3 regions of the Krasilnikovia cinnamomea genome follow, and region 1 is predicted to be linked to each of the others. Evidence: riboswitches for the same ligand, from Rfam matches in the RefSeq annotation. Region 1 holds a riboswitch; each other region holds the start of a gene.
The links. Region 1 has a riboswitch for cyclic di-AMP ahead of EV385_RS03775 (C40 family peptidase). Riboswitches for the same ligand answer to the same signal wherever they lie in the genome.
Positions count from the first base shown of each region.

Region 1 (5,392 bases):
CCGGGCGGTGTCCCGGTGGTACGGGTTCCCGCCGGTCCGGCGCGGGTGCTTCCCGTCCAGGAGCGGCTGCCGTGCCTGGGTGAGTTCGCGCGGTGGCTGGGCCGCTCCTGGCGGGACGGGGACTGGGCGCCGGCCGTGGTGCACGCGCACTTCTGGACGGGCGGTCTCGCCGCGGTGACCGCGGCCCGCCGGATCGGCGTACCCGTGGTGCAGTCGTTCCACGAGCTGGGCGCGGGCCCCGCCGAGCCGGGCGGCAACGGCCCGTCGCGGGCCGGCTACGAGCGGGCGCTCGGCCGCGCCGTCGATCGGGTGCTCGCCCGCAGCCAGCAGGAGGTAGGCGAACTGGTGGACCGGGGGGTGCCGCGCCCGCGGATCACCTTCGTCCCGGCCGGGGTGGACAGCCGGCGGTTCAACCCGGACGGCCCGGTGGCGGAGCGCGACCCGCGCCGCCCCCGCATCCTGGCCGTCGGGCGGCTGGCCGACGGTACGGGCTACGGCGCCGTGGTCCGGGCCATGCGGGCCGTGCCGGGAGCGGAGTTCGTGCTGATCGGCGGCCCGCCCGCGGCCGGGCTGCCCGACGACCCGCAGGCCGCCCGGCTGCGCGAGCTCGCGGTGCGCTGCCAGGTCGCCGACCGGGTCCGCCTGGTCGGTGCCGTCACCTCGGCGGACCTGCCGGCCTGGTACCGCTCGGCGGACGTGTTCGTCGTCGCGCCCGGGCAGGACCGGTACGAGGCGGCTCCGCTGGAGGCGATGGCGTGCGGCGTGCCCGTGGTGGGCGTCGCGTCCGGCGCGCTGCCGGAGACCGTGGTGGACGGCCTGACCGGTGATCTCGTGCCAGCCGCCGACCCCGAGGCGCTGGGGGGCACGCTGCGCCGGCTGATCATCGACCCGGTGCGCCGGTTCGCGTACGCGACCGCCGCGCTGGACCGGGCCCGCCAGGCGTACTCCTGGCAGCGGGCGGCGGCCCAGGTCGGCGCCGTGTACGCGGCGCTGGAGAGCCGCTCCGACGCCGAGGCGGTCGCGTAGCGCCCCGGCGCGTGATCAGTCCGCGAGCGCGGCGGACAGCTCGTCGCGGAACCGGCGCTCGCTGTCGGTCACCGTCTCGGCGCCGATGCCGAGCACACCTCCGGTGGAGGCGGCCCCGACCACCGATTCCGCGATCTCCACGAGCCAGTGCCGGTACGTCCGGGCGTCCTCGGCCGGGGCCTTGGCGGCCAGCAGCGTGACCGCCTGCCCGACCCGCTCCAGCACGTCCCCGGCGTACCCGGCGGGGTCGGCCGGGGCGAGGACCGGCAGTTCCTCGCCGAGTTCGGGGTCGCCGACGCGGTCCACCACGGCGGCGGCGACCGCCGCGACGAGCGGGCTGCTGCTGGTCCGGGCGTCCGCGATCTCGTCGAGGCCGGCGGCGTTCTCGGCGCGCGTCTTGCGGGCCCCGTCGAGGCTGGCGGCGCTGGCGGCGGTCAGCACCGACTGCGGCAGGCCGGTCAGCAGTCCCCATTCGGCGTCGGTGTAGCCCAGGCTGGCGTACATCGGTTGGTCCGTCACTCGGGTGGTCCTTTCCACGGTTGTCGGCGACCGAGAGTGCATTCTCCTCGCCTGCCGGAACGGACGGGATCCGTACCCGGGCTGCGCCGAACCGAATCGTCATCCGGTACCGCGGCGAATGTCGGGGACCGGCCGGGCCCGTATCGTCTGCCGCCCGGGTCCCGATTCCCGGCACCGCCGGACGGCGGGCTCGGCTGTGACCTACGCCACAGACCCCTGCCCGGGTCGTCCGCTTCCGGGGGTCTTGGACCAGCCGTGTCCCGCCGGGTACCCGACCGGGCGTCGGGTTCGTGAGTCGCGAGGTCCATGCAACCGCAGTGGCGGTGAGCCGGTTCGCCCCCGTGCCGACGGTAAGGGCGCACCCCGAACCCGGGGTCGCTGCTTCCGGCCGCGGAGTCCTGCCCGCCGGGAGTGCGAACGAAGACTGACTCCTATCAGTGACTTCGATGGGCAGGAGCGGGGGACCCAGTGTGCCGGTGCCCGACACCGGCTGGGGGTGCGGCCACGCGGAGCGTGGCGGGCCACTTCAAGGCCTAACCCGACAGCTAACCTCGCACGCGGGTTGAAGGATCAGGATGCCTGAATGTCTCATTCCCACCCGCCGGTTCTGCGTCGCCTCGCTCTGTTCGGGCTGGCCGCAGCGCTGGTAACCACCGTCACCCTGGGTGCCGCGGCGCCGTCGCCGGCGGCGGCGGACTCCAGGGCGGCCGGGTCGCACGCGACCGCGGCTCAGCGGGCCGCCAAGGCCCGCGCGGCTCAGGCGCGCGCCGTCGCGGCGGCCAAGGCCCGGGGCCTGCGGATCGTCGCGTTCGCCAAGGCGCAAAAGGGCAAGCCCTACCGGCTCGGCGCCGGCGGCCCGAAGGCCTTCGACTGCTCCGGCCTGGCCGGATACGTCTACCGCAAGGCGCAGCTGAAGCTGGGCCGCACCGCGAACGCCCAGTTCCACCAGGTGCGCCGCCTGGCCAAGGCGCAGCGGCGCCCCGGCGACCTGGTCTTCTGGGTTCGCGGCGGGCACGCCTACCACGTGGCCGTCTACGCCGGTCAGGGGAAGGTGTGGCACGCCCCGAAGCCCGGCAGCCGGGTCAAGCTCGCGGCGATCTTCGAGCCCGGCAGGGTCAGGTACGGCCGGATCGGCGTCTGACCCGGGTTCGGCCGCCTCGGCGGTGAAGTCAATTTGGCCGCCTCGGCGGCTGTCGCGGTCAAGGCCGCCCCGGTCACCGGGGTGGCCTTGACCGTTGCGTGGGCCGCCCAGGAGTGGGTCAGCGTTTGCCGCCGAACATGCGGCGAATCGCCCAGATCAGGATGAGCGCGGCGAGGGCGACGCCGAGCAGCCGGACGGCATGCACTTCGGACCAGTCCACGCCGGAGGTTGCCGCGAGGGGGGTCTGCACGCCGAGAACTCTAACGGGCGCGGACACCGTACCAATAGAAAGGTTTGTTGACTGAACGCGGACCGGGTGTGACCATTGGTCCGTCCGCCGCGCCCATGACGGTTGTCGGTTGTCAGTTGGGGACGCGCTCACCGGAGCGCGTGTCGATCGTCACCGGAGGTTCGGGGCTCATGCCGCGACAAGGGGACTTGCCGGAACTCGCCGCCACCGTGCTGCAGCCGGGCTTCGTGGGCACCACCGCGCCGGACTGGGTGCGCCGCCGCCTCGCCGAGGGCCTCGGTGGAGTGGCGCTGTTCGCCCGCAACGTCGAATCCGCGGCCCAGGTCGCCGCGCTCACCGCGCAACTGCGCGCGGAACGGCCGGACGTCATCGTGGCGATCGACGAGGAGGCCGGTGACGTCACCCGGCTCGAATCCCGTTACGGCAGCTCGCGTCCGGGCAATCTGGCCCTCGGCGCGATCGACGACGTCACGGTCACCGAGGTCGTCGCCCACGACCTCGGGCTCGACCTCGCCCACGCGGGCATCACTGTGGACTACGCCCCCGACACCGACGTCAATTCCAATCCGGACAACCCGGTGATCGGCGTACGGGCGTTCGGATCCGACGCGCACCTGGTCGCCCGGCACGGCGCCGCGTTCGTCACCGGCCTGCAGCGGGCGGGGGTGGCCGCCTGTGCCAAGCACTTCCCGGGTCACGGTGACACCAATGTGGACTCGCACCACGCCGTACCCGTGATCGACCGCAGCCGGGCCGAGCTGGACGCGTGTGAGCTGCTGCCGTTCCGTGCCGCGATCGCCGCCGGGGTGCAGGCCGTGATGACCGGGCATCTGCTGGTGCCCGCCTGGGATCCGGAGCTGCCCGCGACGCTGAGCCGGCGCATCCTCACCGGCCTGCTGCGCGAGGAACTCGGCTTCACCGGGCTCATCGTCACCGACGGCATCGAGATGGAGGGTGTGCGCCGACGGTACGGGCTGGCGGGTGCCGCCGTGCGGGCGCTGGCCGCGGGCGCCGACGCCATCTGTGTGGGCGGCGACCACGCCGACGAGCACACCGCGGTGCTGTTGCGCGACGCGATCGTCGCGGCGGTGCGCTCCGGCGAGCTCGGCGAACAACGACTGCGGGACGCCGCCGAGCGGGTCCGCCGGCTGGCCGCCTGGACCGAGGTGAGCCAGATCGCCACCGGCGCCCGCGCGGCCGCCGACGCGCGCGCCGCCAGGTCGCCGACGGCGCCCGGCCCCATCGGCGCCGCGCAGGCCGGATCCGCGGTGGGCCTGGCGGCCGCCCGGCGGGCCGTCAAGATCACCATCGGCGCGGCGGCCCCCGCCCTGCCGCTGACCGAGGCGCCGCACGTGGTCGAGTTCGCCCCGCCCCGCAACATCGCGGTCGGGTCGGAGACCCCGTGGGGCGTGGGCGGTCCCCTGGCCGAGCGCATGCCCGGCACCACGGCGGTCCGGCTCGACGCCGACGATCTCGCCGGGGTGCCCGATCCCGCCGCCCCGGTGCTGGCGGGTGCCGCCGGTCGCCCGCTGGTGCTCGTGGTCCGCGACGCGCACCGGCACCCCTGGATCGCCGGGGCGCTCGCGCACACCCTCGCCGTGCGGCCGGACGCGATCGTCGTGGAGATGGGTGTCCCGGTCGCGGTCAGCGGCGGCGTGCACGTCGCCACGTACGGCGCCACCCGCGCCTGCGGGCTCGCCGCCACCGAGGTCATCGCCGGATCGACCGTGCCCACGCCGGAGCCCGTGGCGGCCTGATCCCTACCCTCCGCGCCACCGCACCGCCCCGCAGCGCCGCCGGGTGGTGCGGTGGCGCGGCCCGCGTATCCTGGTCGGGATGTGGATCCGCCCCGCGCGCCGTAGCGCCGCCCTGCTGACCAGCGCCGTCCTCGCCGTCGCCCTGCTGTCCGGCTGCGGCGGCGACAACGTGGACTGCGGCGTCGACGCCTGCACGGTGACCCTGGAGCGCAGCACGGAGGCGAGCGCCAGCGTCCTCGGCGTCGACGCGCGTTTCGTCCGGGCCGACGGGGACACCGTGACGCTGGAGGTGGCCGGTGAGCAGATCCAGCTCACCACCGGCCAGTCCGCCGTCGACGTGGCGGGCCTGCAGGTGAGCCTGGACAGCGTCACCCAGGACGCCGTGAAGGTGCGGATCTCGCGCTGAGCCTGGGGCGCCCGGGCATCGCCTTCGGCGCCGTCGTCCGGGCCCCGGTGCGGGCCCGTCGTGTACGGTGTGAAAGGGAATTTTCGGGCGCTCGCGATCTCGCGGAGGAGAGACCGTGTCCGACTTCCTGAACGCCCTGCTGGCCGTGGTGCTCGCGGCCGGCACCGCCATCGTGCTCGTCGAAGCCGTGCACTGGCTGCTGACCCGGTACGCGCGCCGCTCACCCCTGCTGAGCAGGCTCGAGCGCACCGCGCACAAGCCCTTCCTCACCACCGTCACCCTGTTCGCGGTGC
Region 1 is NZ_SHKY01000001.1:861,399-866,790, reverse strand. It holds gene EV385_RS03785 (glycosyltransferase) at 1-1,026, shown strand, start outside; gene EV385_RS03780 (hypothetical protein) at 1,042-1,545, opposite strand; cyclic di-AMP (ydaO/yuaA leader) riboswitch at 1,958-2,119, shown strand; gene EV385_RS03775 (C40 family peptidase) at 2,129-2,686, shown strand; gene EV385_RS35585 (hypothetical protein) at 2,805-2,936, opposite strand; gene EV385_RS03770 (glycoside hydrolase family 3 protein) at 3,107-4,693, shown strand; gene EV385_RS03765 (hypothetical protein) at 4,773-5,099, shown strand; gene EV385_RS03760 (mechanosensitive ion channel family protein) at 5,215-5,392, shown strand, end outside.

Region 2 (5,392 bases), 360 kb from region 1:
GCCAGGTGCGGACCGAGTTGTGGGTCGTCATAGAGGTACGCGCCCTGGCCGATTCCCGACACCTCGGTGATCGAGAACTGCTTCGCCGCGGCGCCGCGCATGCGCTGGTAGATCGGCTCGGTGGACGCGTCGTCGACGAGGTTGATGTCCACGCTGAGCCGGTGTGCACGGTAGTTGATCGAGCAGCGGCTGATCGCCGGGGTGAGACCGCTCGCCGGCTTGGCGCGGGCTGGTCGGTGCGGCCGACCACGGAGGCGATCGCGGCGGCGTCAATGGCCTGGCAAGGATTGCCGGTGAGCTTGTAGACGCCGGGCGCTGTCGACGGCAACGGAGCCGTAGAGGTGGACGTTGCCGCAGCGGCGCTGGACACTGCGGGGCTCGCCGCGTCCCTCGCGGACGTGGGCTCAACGGCACTGCATGCGGTAGTGCCGAGCAGCGCCGCCGTGGCCACCGCGAGGAGCGCCGCGTGCTTGCGTCGGGCCCCTGCGTGCACCGCTGTCGTCGACGTCGGCGACCCTGCGTGTCCGATACCTTCCGTCGTTGGTCGATTCATCTTGGTCCGCCCCGTAAGCACTGAACTCGATCAGCTATCGGGCGACGGTATGGAGGCGACGCGGTTCCCGCTGTCCCGACCGGCCTGGTGTGATCGAAGCAACCTGGCCGCCGCCAGGGCCGAGGGATACCCCGGCATGATGTGATTCGGGTTGATAAGCAGTTGCAAGGCCGATCAGGACGCCAGGCGGCGCATGCTCGGGTCGAGGGGCGGCCGTCCACCACCATTGATCCCGAGCTCAATGAGCAGCGCCACGCCGTGGCGTGCGGCATCAACCAGCTGAAAAGGCAACCGCGCCGTCGCTGCTCACTCGACCGGTTCGCCATGCGACGCTAAGCGACCGCCCTCCTCGCCGCGATCAATGAGCTGGACGCAAGCGCCCGCCGGGGTAGCTGTTGATGCGATGGACCATGATGAGCGCGTGAACAAGCTTCGGGTCGGAGCGCTGCTAGCGCTCACCAGCCTGCCGTGGGCCCTCGCCGCAACTGTGGCGGCCGCCGCCGGCGCCCCCGCATGGACCGTGGTCACCATCCTCGTGCTCGCCGAAGTGAGCTTCTGGATCGGCGTACTCCTCATGGGACGGGCCACCTACCAGGCGGCGCGCGCCCGCGGTTGGCGTGCCGTCCCGGGGGAGTTGTGGTGGATGCTGCGTACCGGCCGCAGCCGGACCGAGGCCGTGCGTAGCGGCGACCCCCAAGCGCTCTGAGGCATCCGGCCGCGTACGGGCGTGTTCGCTCGGTACGCGGACAGGGCGGACCTCCTGGTCCGCACAGGATTGTTGCATCAGTCACGCATCCGTCCACCCGGTACCGGGCGCCTGCCAGACCGAGCGGTGACGGGGACCGGTAGCGGTATCAGATCCGGGTAGCCGTGAGGCCGGCGAACAAGAGATCGATCTCACGATCCGGCTGGATTTCTTTGCGGCTCCACAATTCTCGTGGATACCGTCGCCCGCGTCCGCCAACGCGGGCCCCGCGGGCGGTAACGCCGAATCCAAGCCGCCGCTCGTCGGGCATTCCTCAACCAGGCTTGGAGCGGGGGACCCACTAGTTCTTCGGTGCGCTGCCGCGCGCCTCGGGGTGAAGCCGCAGACCGCGGCCGGGCGCCTCAGCCCGAACCCGACAGCTGACCTCGCAGGCGTGGAGGTTCTCTGTCATGGCACAGTTCCGAAAGCCCACCCGCCTCGTGCTGGGCGTCATCGCGGCCGGTGTCACCGGCGCCGTGACCCTGCTCGGCCCGGCCGCTCCGGCGTCCGCGTCCAGCGTCAACTGGGACGCCATCGCCCGCTGCGAGTCCGGCGGCAGGTGGCACATCAACACCGGCAACGGCTATTACGGTGGGCTGCAGTTCAGCCGCCGTACCTGGGCCGGTCACGGGGGTACGAAGTACGCCCGTACGGCCGACAAGGCCACCCGGGCGCAGCAGATCGCGGTCGCCGAGCGGGTCCTGCGTACCCAGGGCATCCGCGCGTGGCCGGTATGCGGCGCCAAGGCGGGCTCGCCGAAGCATCATCGGGCCGCCGCGCACAAGGCTCGCAAGACGCACCGCACACACGACACCCATCGGGCTCACCGGGCCCGGGTGCATGTCGTACGCGCCGGCGAGACGCTGGCGTCGATCGCCGAGCGGCACCACATCAAGGGCGGCTGGCGCACTCTGTTCCGGCTGAACCGGGGTGTGTTGGGCGGCGACCCGCACCTGATCCGGCCGGGTCAGCGTCTGGCCCTGTGACCGGGGGACGGCCGCCCCGGCGCATCCGACTGGGGCGGCCGTCAACGTCATCGGTGGATGCCCGACCGAGCCGGTGTCATCGCGGGCCGAACTCATGGCGGCCTCTGTCGCCGCGGCACACAGCCACGTCACGCGCCGGTGGCTGCGCGACAAGTCCGCGGATCCGGTGACGACGACTCCGCACACTGAGTCGACGACGGGCGGCCCCGGAGCCGAACGGCGGTTATCCGAAGAAGAACCGGCGGACCTCGGGACGGAAGAGGTTGACCAGGATGCAGGACGCCACCACGAGCAGGATGACCGCCGCAATGCCCGTGAAAGGGCCGAGGATGGAGCCGACGGCGATTGAGAAGCTGACCACTTCCGCGACGAAGGCAAGGATCCAGCCGAGCACCTGCCCTCGGCGGAACATCCAGGCCGACAGCCCCAGGACGAACGGGACGCACACCAGGATCACGTAGACGGTGAGGAACCTGTCGCCACGAGACGGGCCCATAGCGCTGGTCAAGAACTGCATCAGCAGCGTCATGAAAACCAGGACGAGCAGCGTCAGGTACATCTGCAGCAACAGTAGTGCTCGGGTCTGCTCGACGAGGCGCGGCAAGTCCGGTCGGGTCATGGCGAGTGAATGTAATGCAGGGGGGACAGCAAAAAGAAGGGCCGTCCGGCCGGAAAGAATGGTCGAGGCGAGGGCGGTTCAAGGCAATATAAGTTGCCGCACGATACAAATTGAGCCGCTCCGCACTGGGGCCTCTGCAACGTCGATTCGCGAGCCCTGGGCAGGGCTAAGCGCTCAGTTCGGGATCCGAGCAGCCGGTCACGGTGTCACCATCCGGCCCGTCATGGGTGGGCAGCAGCATGGCCGAACTGGGTCCAGGCGCGCGTGGACGCGCCCACCCGGCCGCGCCCTACGCACGCGCCGCGACCGTTCTAGGCGACCAGCGAGGCGGTGTTCTTCCCGAGCGCATTGGCCTTCAGCTGCTCGTATTCGCTCGCGTTGATCGCGCCGGAGTCGAGCAGTGCCTTCGCCGACGCGATCTCCTCGGTGACGCTGCCTCTACCGCCGTTCGACGTGGCGACCGACCTGATGTAGGCCTCCTGCCGCTTCTGCAGGTCGGCCTGGGCGGCGAGTGCGCGGTCGGTCATGCCGCCGCCACGGGCCATCAGATAGATCAACATGCCGAGTATCGGAAGGAAGATGAGGAACAGCGACCACAGGGTCTTGGCCCCACCGCCGAGGTCCTTGCTCCGGAAGAGGTCACCGAAGATCCAGAACAGGCCCATGAACCACGCGAGGAAGATGAAGAACTCGAAGGCGGCCAGCAGGAACGAGCCGTTGTTGTCGAACACGTAAGTGCCCTTCCGGGTCGACGCCGACTGCGTCGGCGGTATGGGGATCGAGGTCTCTCCAGTTCACCGCGCGCTGGTCATCCCGGCCTCATCCGCCATGGGTTACTTACATGTGTGTGGCGACCCGGAAGTCGCCTCAGGCAGCCGTAGCTTCCAGCGCTGGACCCGGAACACCGGCGATGCCCGTCGCCGGGGCCGTGCGAGGGAGGGCAGCGTCGAGCACGACTGACCGCGTTGCTACTCCTCCCACATCGCCGCGGCCGTCGGCGGCTCGAACTCCTCGAAGACCAGCAGGGTCCGCGTGTTGACCACACCGGGCATGCCCTGGATCTCGTCGAGGACCAGCCGGCGCAGGTCGGTGTTGTCCTTGGCCCGGACCAGCAGGATCACATCGAAGTCGCCGCCGACGAGCGCGATGTGTACGACCCCCGGCAGGGTTCGGAGCCGTTCGCCGACGGCGCGCCACTCGGCCTGGCGCAGGTTGACCGTGACGTACGCCGAGGTGCCCATCCCGGCGGCGACGTGGTCGACGTCGGCGCGGAACCCTCGGATCACGTTCGTCTCGCGCAGGCGCTGCACCCGGGCGTAGGCGTTGGCCCGGGAGATGTGCAGCCTTTCGGCGAGCGTACGGATCGACATGCGGCCGTCGCGGTTCAGCTCGACCAGGATCTGGCGGTCGACGTCGTCGAGCGTGCTGGCCACCTGTCTTCCCCTCCCGGCCTGAAGGCCCGTTCACCTGGACGTTTGGCTCTCGAGACGGCGGTCTGGAACGCCATTTTCTCGTTCTTCCCCGTGTTGTGGAACACAAATGGCGATGGTCACACAATTTGCCCATGACATCTGACCCCCGTCGGCTGTTGCCGTCCGCGGACCCGGTCACCCTGATCGATGCACAGGGGCGGCCGGTCGAGAGCTCGTACCCCGTCCCGGACGACGCGGACCTGATCCGGTCGCTCGGGGCTCTGATCACCGCCCGCCGGCTCAACGACCAGGCGTACGCGCTGGTCCGGCAGGGCCGCCTGGCCGTCTACCCGTCCTCGCACGGCCAGGAGGCCTGTCAGGTCGCGGCCGCGCAGGTCCTCACCGCCGACGACTGGTTGTTCCCGACCTACCGGGACACCGTCGCGGCCGTGGTCAAAGGCGTCGACCCGGTCGAGGCGCTGAGCCTGCTCAAGGGCGACTGGCACTGCGGCTACGACCCCTACCAGCACCACGTCGCTCCGCATGCGACACCGCTGGCCACCCAGCTGCCACACGCCGTCGGCGTCGCCCACGCGGCCCGCCTGCGCGGCGAACCGACCGTCGTCATGGCGATGTGCGGCGACGGCGGCACCAGCGAGGGCGACTTCCACGAGGCACTGAACTTCGCCGCGGTCTTCAAGGCCCCGGTCGTCTTCTTCGTGCAGAACAACGAGTACGCCATCAGCGTCCCGCTGTCGCGGCAGTCGGCGGCGCCGTCACTGGCGCACAAGGGCATCGGCTACGGCATCGCCGGTGAGCGCGTCGACGGCAACGACATGGCCGCGCTGCTCTCGGTGCTCGGCGCGGCCGTCGACCGGGCCCGCGCGGGCGAGGGCCCGCAGCTGATCGAGGCGCACACGTACCGGATGCAGGCGCACACCAACGCCGATGACGCGACCCGCTACCGCGACGACGCCGACGTCGAAGCGTGGGTGCACCGCGATCCGATCACCCGGCTGCGGACCCACCTGCGGGAGCGGGGGCTGCTCACCGACGACGTCGACGCCCGCTTCACGG
Region 2 is NZ_SHKY01000001.1:503,935-509,326, reverse strand. It holds gene EV385_RS02165 (hypothetical protein) at 1-152, opposite strand, end outside; gene EV385_RS02160 (hypothetical protein) at 975-1,259, shown strand; cyclic di-AMP (ydaO/yuaA leader) riboswitch at 1,559-1,703, shown strand; gene EV385_RS02155 (LysM peptidoglycan-binding domain-containing protein) at 1,709-2,284, shown strand; gene EV385_RS33710 (hypothetical protein) at 2,508-2,903, opposite strand; gene EV385_RS02145 (PLD nuclease N-terminal domain-containing protein) at 3,215-3,634, opposite strand; gene EV385_RS02140 (Lrp/AsnC family transcriptional regulator) at 3,872-4,336, opposite strand; gene pdhA (pyruvate dehydrogenase (acetyl-transferring) E1 component subunit alpha) at 4,468-5,392, shown strand, end outside.
Region 2: linked by a shared signal. The riboswitch ahead of EV385_RS02155 (LysM peptidoglycan-binding domain-containing protein) and the one ahead of EV385_RS03775 (C40 family peptidase) in region 1 are both predicted to bind cyclic di-AMP.

Region 3 (5,392 bases), 4.4 Mb from region 1:
CCGCCTCGATGGGCCGTACCCCGAACTCGGCGGCCACGGCCAGCGCGGTGGCCGCGTTGCCGAGGTTGACGTGGCCGGGCAGTTGCAGCTTGACCAGGTGCCAGTCGCCGTTGGGGTCCACCACGCCGTCGTCCTCGACGTGCCACTGGGCCTGCGGGCGGCGCAGTCCGCAGCCGGTGCAGAACCAGTCGCCGCCCTCGCGGTGGATCGCGGAGCCGCACTCGGGGCAGACCCAGGAGTCGTCATGCCAGCGCTGACCGGCGCTGAACCAGGTGACGTGCGGCGAGCCGATCGCGGCCCAGACGACCATGGGATCGTCGGCGTTGGCGACCACGTGCGCGTCGGGGTGGGCGGCGAGCGCGGTGCGCCACAACTGCGCCATCATCGCCACCTCCTTGGCCCGGTCCAGTTGGTCGCGGGAGAGGTTGAGCAGGGCGATCACCCGGGGTGAGGTCTCCTCGATGACCCGGGCCAGGTAGTGCTCGTCGACCTCCAGCACCGCGAACGGGGTGGCGCCGGCCTTGGCCAGCGCGGAGGTGTGCCCGGTGGGCATGTTGGCGCCGAACGAGTTGGTGGCGACCGGTCCGAGCACGCCGAGGGCGGCCGCGGCGAGGCGGGTGGTGGTGGTCTTGCCGTTGGTGCCCGACACGAGCGCGATGGCCCGGCCTGCAGCGAGGTGGGCCAGCAGGTCAGGGTCGATTTTGAGGCCGATCCAGCCGCCGATCACCGAGCCGTCGCCGCGTCCCGCAGCCCGCGAGAGCGCGGCCGCGGTGCGCGAGACCGAGCTCGCGACCTTGGCCCGCAGGGGCATCTTCCCGTCCGTCACGCGAGCGAGGGTACCGGAGCCGGACACTACGTCGAGTGGTCGGACGGGCAGTCCCCACCGTGACGGCCCTCCGTCCTTCGGCCGACCATTCGGTCGCCCGGCCGACGTCCGGGATACGCCTTTTGGGAGATACGTACGCCGAACGGCCGAGTCCACATAGGGCCATGATCGACCTTCGTGGGGATATTTGTGTGTCGTGATTCACCCGTAACCCTCACCGCTGGGTAAGCGGGGCACCACGGAGTGTGGCGGCATTTGTCGCGCTGTGGCCGCAAACCGGACACGCCCAAAAGTGCCAACATCTTTTCTTAACGATCTTGATCAAGCGTTGAACTTCGAATTCAGGTACCAAGGTCTCTGGCGGTGAGCGATCGCTCGCCGCTCGTGTCGATCCGGGTCACGCCGAGCCCTGCCCCGGCCCGGGCGACACGACCACGCACCGCACGACCAGACAAGGCAATGGGGGGCAGGGACGGGGGACCCATCTTCGGTCCGCTCAGTACGCCCGCCGGTTCGGCGGACGGACTGGACCTCGGGGTGAAGCCGCCTTGGCGGCCGGGCAACCTTCCCGCCCGAACCCGACAGCTAACCTCGCAGGCGTGCCGGAGGGAACTCTCTACCGTGCACGAACGTCGTTCGAGCCGGGGCCGCCGCATGTCCGTCGGCACCGGCACCCTCGCCCTGTCCCTGGGTCTCTGCCTCTGCGCCGGCCAGCTAGTCGCCACGCCGGCCGTAGCGGCCACCACCACCCCCGTCACCGACGGGGCCGCTCAGACGGTGGTGACGCCCAGGCTCACCGAGAGGGTCAACAAGCGCACGATCAAGTGGGGCCAGGCCGTCTCCGTGACGGCGCGGGTGCTCGACCCCCGTACCGGCAAGGCCGTGACCACGGGCTCGGTACGCCTGCAGGCCAAGCGCAACGGCAAGTGGAAGACCCTGGCGATCCATCGCCTGAACTCCCAGGGGTCCGCCACGTTCCGCACCACTCCGTCCACGACCAGCTGGTTCCGTTCCCAGTTCACGGGGGCGGGCAGCTACCGCAGCACCACCACGCGGGCCGTCAGGATCACCGTGAAGGCCAGCGGGTCGAAGATCCTGGCCGAGGCCAAGCGGCACCGGGGCGCGCTGTACAAGTTCGGCGCCTCGGGTCCCAAGCGCTTCGACTGCTCGGGCTACACCCAGTACGTGTACCGCAAGGCGGCCGGCAAGAAGCTGCCGCACCGGGCCAACGACCAGCAGCGGTACGGCAAGAAGATCAACAAGTCGAACAAGCAGATCGGCGACTTGATCGTCTTCCGGTCGGGCTCCCACGGTTACCACGCGGGCATTTACGCCGGCGGTGGCTACATCTGGGACTCGCCGAGGTCTGGCAAGCGGGTGGGCAAGCACAAGATCTGGAGCAAGAACTACGTCGTGCGGCGCATCGCCGTGTGAGGTAGCGGTGCCCCTGGCACCACGACATTCAGTGGGGCGTGACCCGGTTCGGGTCACGCCCCACTGTCGTGTGCGGCCCTCCACTTTCCTCCCCGAGTGGCGCAAGTGGGCGTTTCGCACCCTCCGAAGAGCCTGATTCGGGGGGATTTTATGCCCGACTGAGCCGCATGTCGGAAACTTGATCCACCCGAACGGCTGTTCCGCCCTCCACCACACGTCCACGCCTCTGACGTGCGCATTCATCTGCGAACCGGGCTCGCGAAGCGCGGCATTCCGGTTGCGGGTGGAGGGAAGTGGAGTAGAGTGGAGCGCAGTGGCAGGGCCGACGAGCGACCGGCTTCAGGTGGACAGGACACCCCCGGGTGAATTGACACCGGGTGGGACGTCTCCCTGGAGGACTTGCCGGCCCGAGCGAACGGCGGACCGCGAAACCGCCAAGGGGCGGGGGGTGGGCGCCGATGTTCCTCGGCACGCACACGCCACGCCTCGACGACAAGGGCCGGCTGATCCTCCCGGCCAAGTTCCGGGACGAGCTGGCGGGAGGTGTCGTGATCACCAAGGGGCAGGAGCGCTGTCTCTACGTCTTCCCGATGCCCGAGTTCCAGCGGATCGCGGGGCAACTGCGCGAGCAGCCGGTGACACACAAGGCCGCCCGGGCGTACAGCCGGGTGTTCTTCGCCAGCGCGCACGACGAGGTGCCCGACAAACAGGGGCGGGTCACCATCCCCGCCCACCTGCGGGAGTACGCGGGACTCAACCGCGAGCTCGTGGTGATCGGGGCGAGCACCCGGGTGGAGATCTGGGACAAGCAGTCCTGGGAGCAGTACCTCTCGGCGAGTGAGGACGAATTCGCCGACATCGAGGAGGGGGTGCTGCCCGGCGGACTGTAGGGCGTCACCGGGTGCGGGCCGTACAGGCGGCTCGGACGTCGCTGCCGCCGTACTGCGAGATCTCCAGCCGCTCCCGCTCCTGGCGCCTCTTCCCCGGCGCCAGGCGCGTGTCCGGGGTCGGGCGCGCCCACGTCAGGGCACGAGCGGATGGGGATCTGGCGGTACGGAAGACGACCGGGCGACCGGGTGGACGTGGAAATGAGCAGGGCAATGGGGGTCGACATGGGGGAGCTTCGGGGCACGCACGTGCCCGTGCTGCTCGAGCGGTGCCTCGAGTTGCTCGCCCCCGCCCTGGACCGTCCACAGGCCACCCACGTCGACTTCACGCTGGGCCTCGGCGGGCACGCCGAGGCGGTGCTCGAACGGTATCCGCACGCGGTCCTCATCGGACTGGACCGCGACCCGGAGGCGCTCGCGCACTCCCGCCACCGGCTGGCCCGCTTCGCCGACCGTACGCATCTGATCCATGCCGTCTACGACGAGCTGCCGGACGTGCTGGCGGACCTCGGTCTGCCGACGTTCCACAGTGGCCTGTTCGACCTGGGAGTCTCCTCGCTCCAGCTCGACGAGCCCGACCGCGGGTTCGCCTACTCGCGGGACGCTCCGCTGGACATGCGGATGGACCAGAGCCGTGGCATCACGGCCGAGGAGGTCGTGAACGGCTACCAGCCCGGTGACCTGGTCCGGATCCTGCGGGAGTACGGCGAGGAGAAGTTCGCCTCGCGGATCGTCTCGGCGATCGTGCGGGAGCGGAGCAAAGGCCGGATCAGCTCGTCGTCGTTCCTCGCCGATCTCGTCCGGGACGCCATCCCGGCCGCCGCCCGGCGTACGGGGGGCAACCCCGCGAAGCGAACGTTTCAAGCGCTCCGGATCGAGGTAAACGGCGAACTCGCCGCGGTGGAGGCGGCCGTACCGGCCGCATTGGACTTGCTGGCGCCCAAGGGGCGCCTGGTGGTGATGTCGTATCAGTCGTTGGAGGACCGGATCGTCAAACGCGCCATCGCCGCGCGGACACGCAGCACCGGGCCGATCGACCTGCCGGTCGAACTGCCCGGAACGGGACCGACGCTGCGGTCGCTGACCCGCGGGTCGGAGCCGCCGACCGAGGCGGAGGTGGCGGAGAACCCGCGCGCCGCGTCGGTGAAGCTGCGCGCGGTGGAACGGATCGACGACCAGAGCCAGGCATCGGGTGCCGCCCGCGAACGGCCCCGGATGTCGGCGACGCACGGGGGGCTGGGCCGGTTGCGCCCGCGCAGACAGCAGGAGGGGGAGGGAACATGAGCGAGCGCATGACGCCGCGGTCGGGGGGCCGGACCGCGGGGCGGATCGGGACGCAGCGCACGGGCGCCGAGCGTCGTACGCCCGCGACCGCGATCGACGGTGCCCGCAGCGGTGCCCGGGGGGAGCGCCGCCAGCCGGCGCGGGGCACGACCCGCGGTGCGACCCGGGCCGAGGCGGCCACCACCCGCGCGAAGGACGTCGGCCGGGGCACGGCGCCGACGCAGGGTACGGCCGCGCTCAAGCTGGACCGGGCGCAGCCCGTGCGGGCCACCGAGGTCACGGCCGCGCCGCGGCTGCGGGTGGCCCCGCCGGCGCCGATCCGGGCGCCCCGTGCGCCGTTCGCCGTGGTGGTCGTCGCGCTCGTGGTCGCGGGTGTGCTCGGCATCCTGGTGATCAACACCAAGACCAACGAGAACACGTTCCGGATCAGCCGCCTGCAGGACGAGAAGGCGCGCATGGACGCACACCAGCAGCAGCTGGAGAACCAGATCGCCGGGTACGAGAGCACCGGCAACCTGGACGCGGCGGCCCGCCGTCTCGGTCTGGTCAAGGCGGACACGCCCGCGTACATCCGGCTGCCCGACGGCAAGATCATCGGGGTGCCGAAGCCGGGTAACGGCGAGCCCGCGGTCACCGCCCAGCAGCCGGGCAAGGCCGCCGACCCCGCCACGGCGAAGGCGCGGACCGTCACCGGCGCCACCGGCCTGTCGCAGGGTGGCGGGCAGAACAGCGCGCCGGGCACCGGGCGGTAGTCCGGATGCCACCACGTGCCGACGAGCCGCCGCGCCGGGGCCCACAGCCCCGGCGCGGCGCTTCTCGTGACCAGCCGACGGAGGGGCGCGAGGCCGATCCCGGCTTCACCGGCATCGGCGACGCCCGCGCCTACACGCCCCGGGGCCGCACGGTCCGGGAGAGCGACCAGCGCACCCGCAGCCCCCGTACCGGGCGCACGACGGATCCG
Region 3 is NZ_SHKY01000001.1:5,236,080-5,241,471, forward strand. It holds gene EV385_RS23980 (Mur ligase family protein) at 1-811, opposite strand, end outside; cyclic di-AMP (ydaO/yuaA leader) riboswitch at 1,310-1,441, shown strand; gene EV385_RS23985 (C40 family peptidase) at 1,481-2,260, shown strand; gene mraZ (division/cell wall cluster transcriptional repressor MraZ) at 2,719-3,150, shown strand; gene rsmH (16S rRNA (cytosine(1402)-N(4))-methyltransferase RsmH) at 3,373-4,431, shown strand; gene ftsL (cell division protein FtsL) at 4,428-5,183, shown strand; gene EV385_RS24005 (penicillin-binding transpeptidase domain-containing protein) at 5,189-5,392, shown strand, end outside.
Region 3: linked by a shared signal. The riboswitch ahead of EV385_RS23985 (C40 family peptidase) and the one ahead of EV385_RS03775 (C40 family peptidase) in region 1 are both predicted to bind cyclic di-AMP.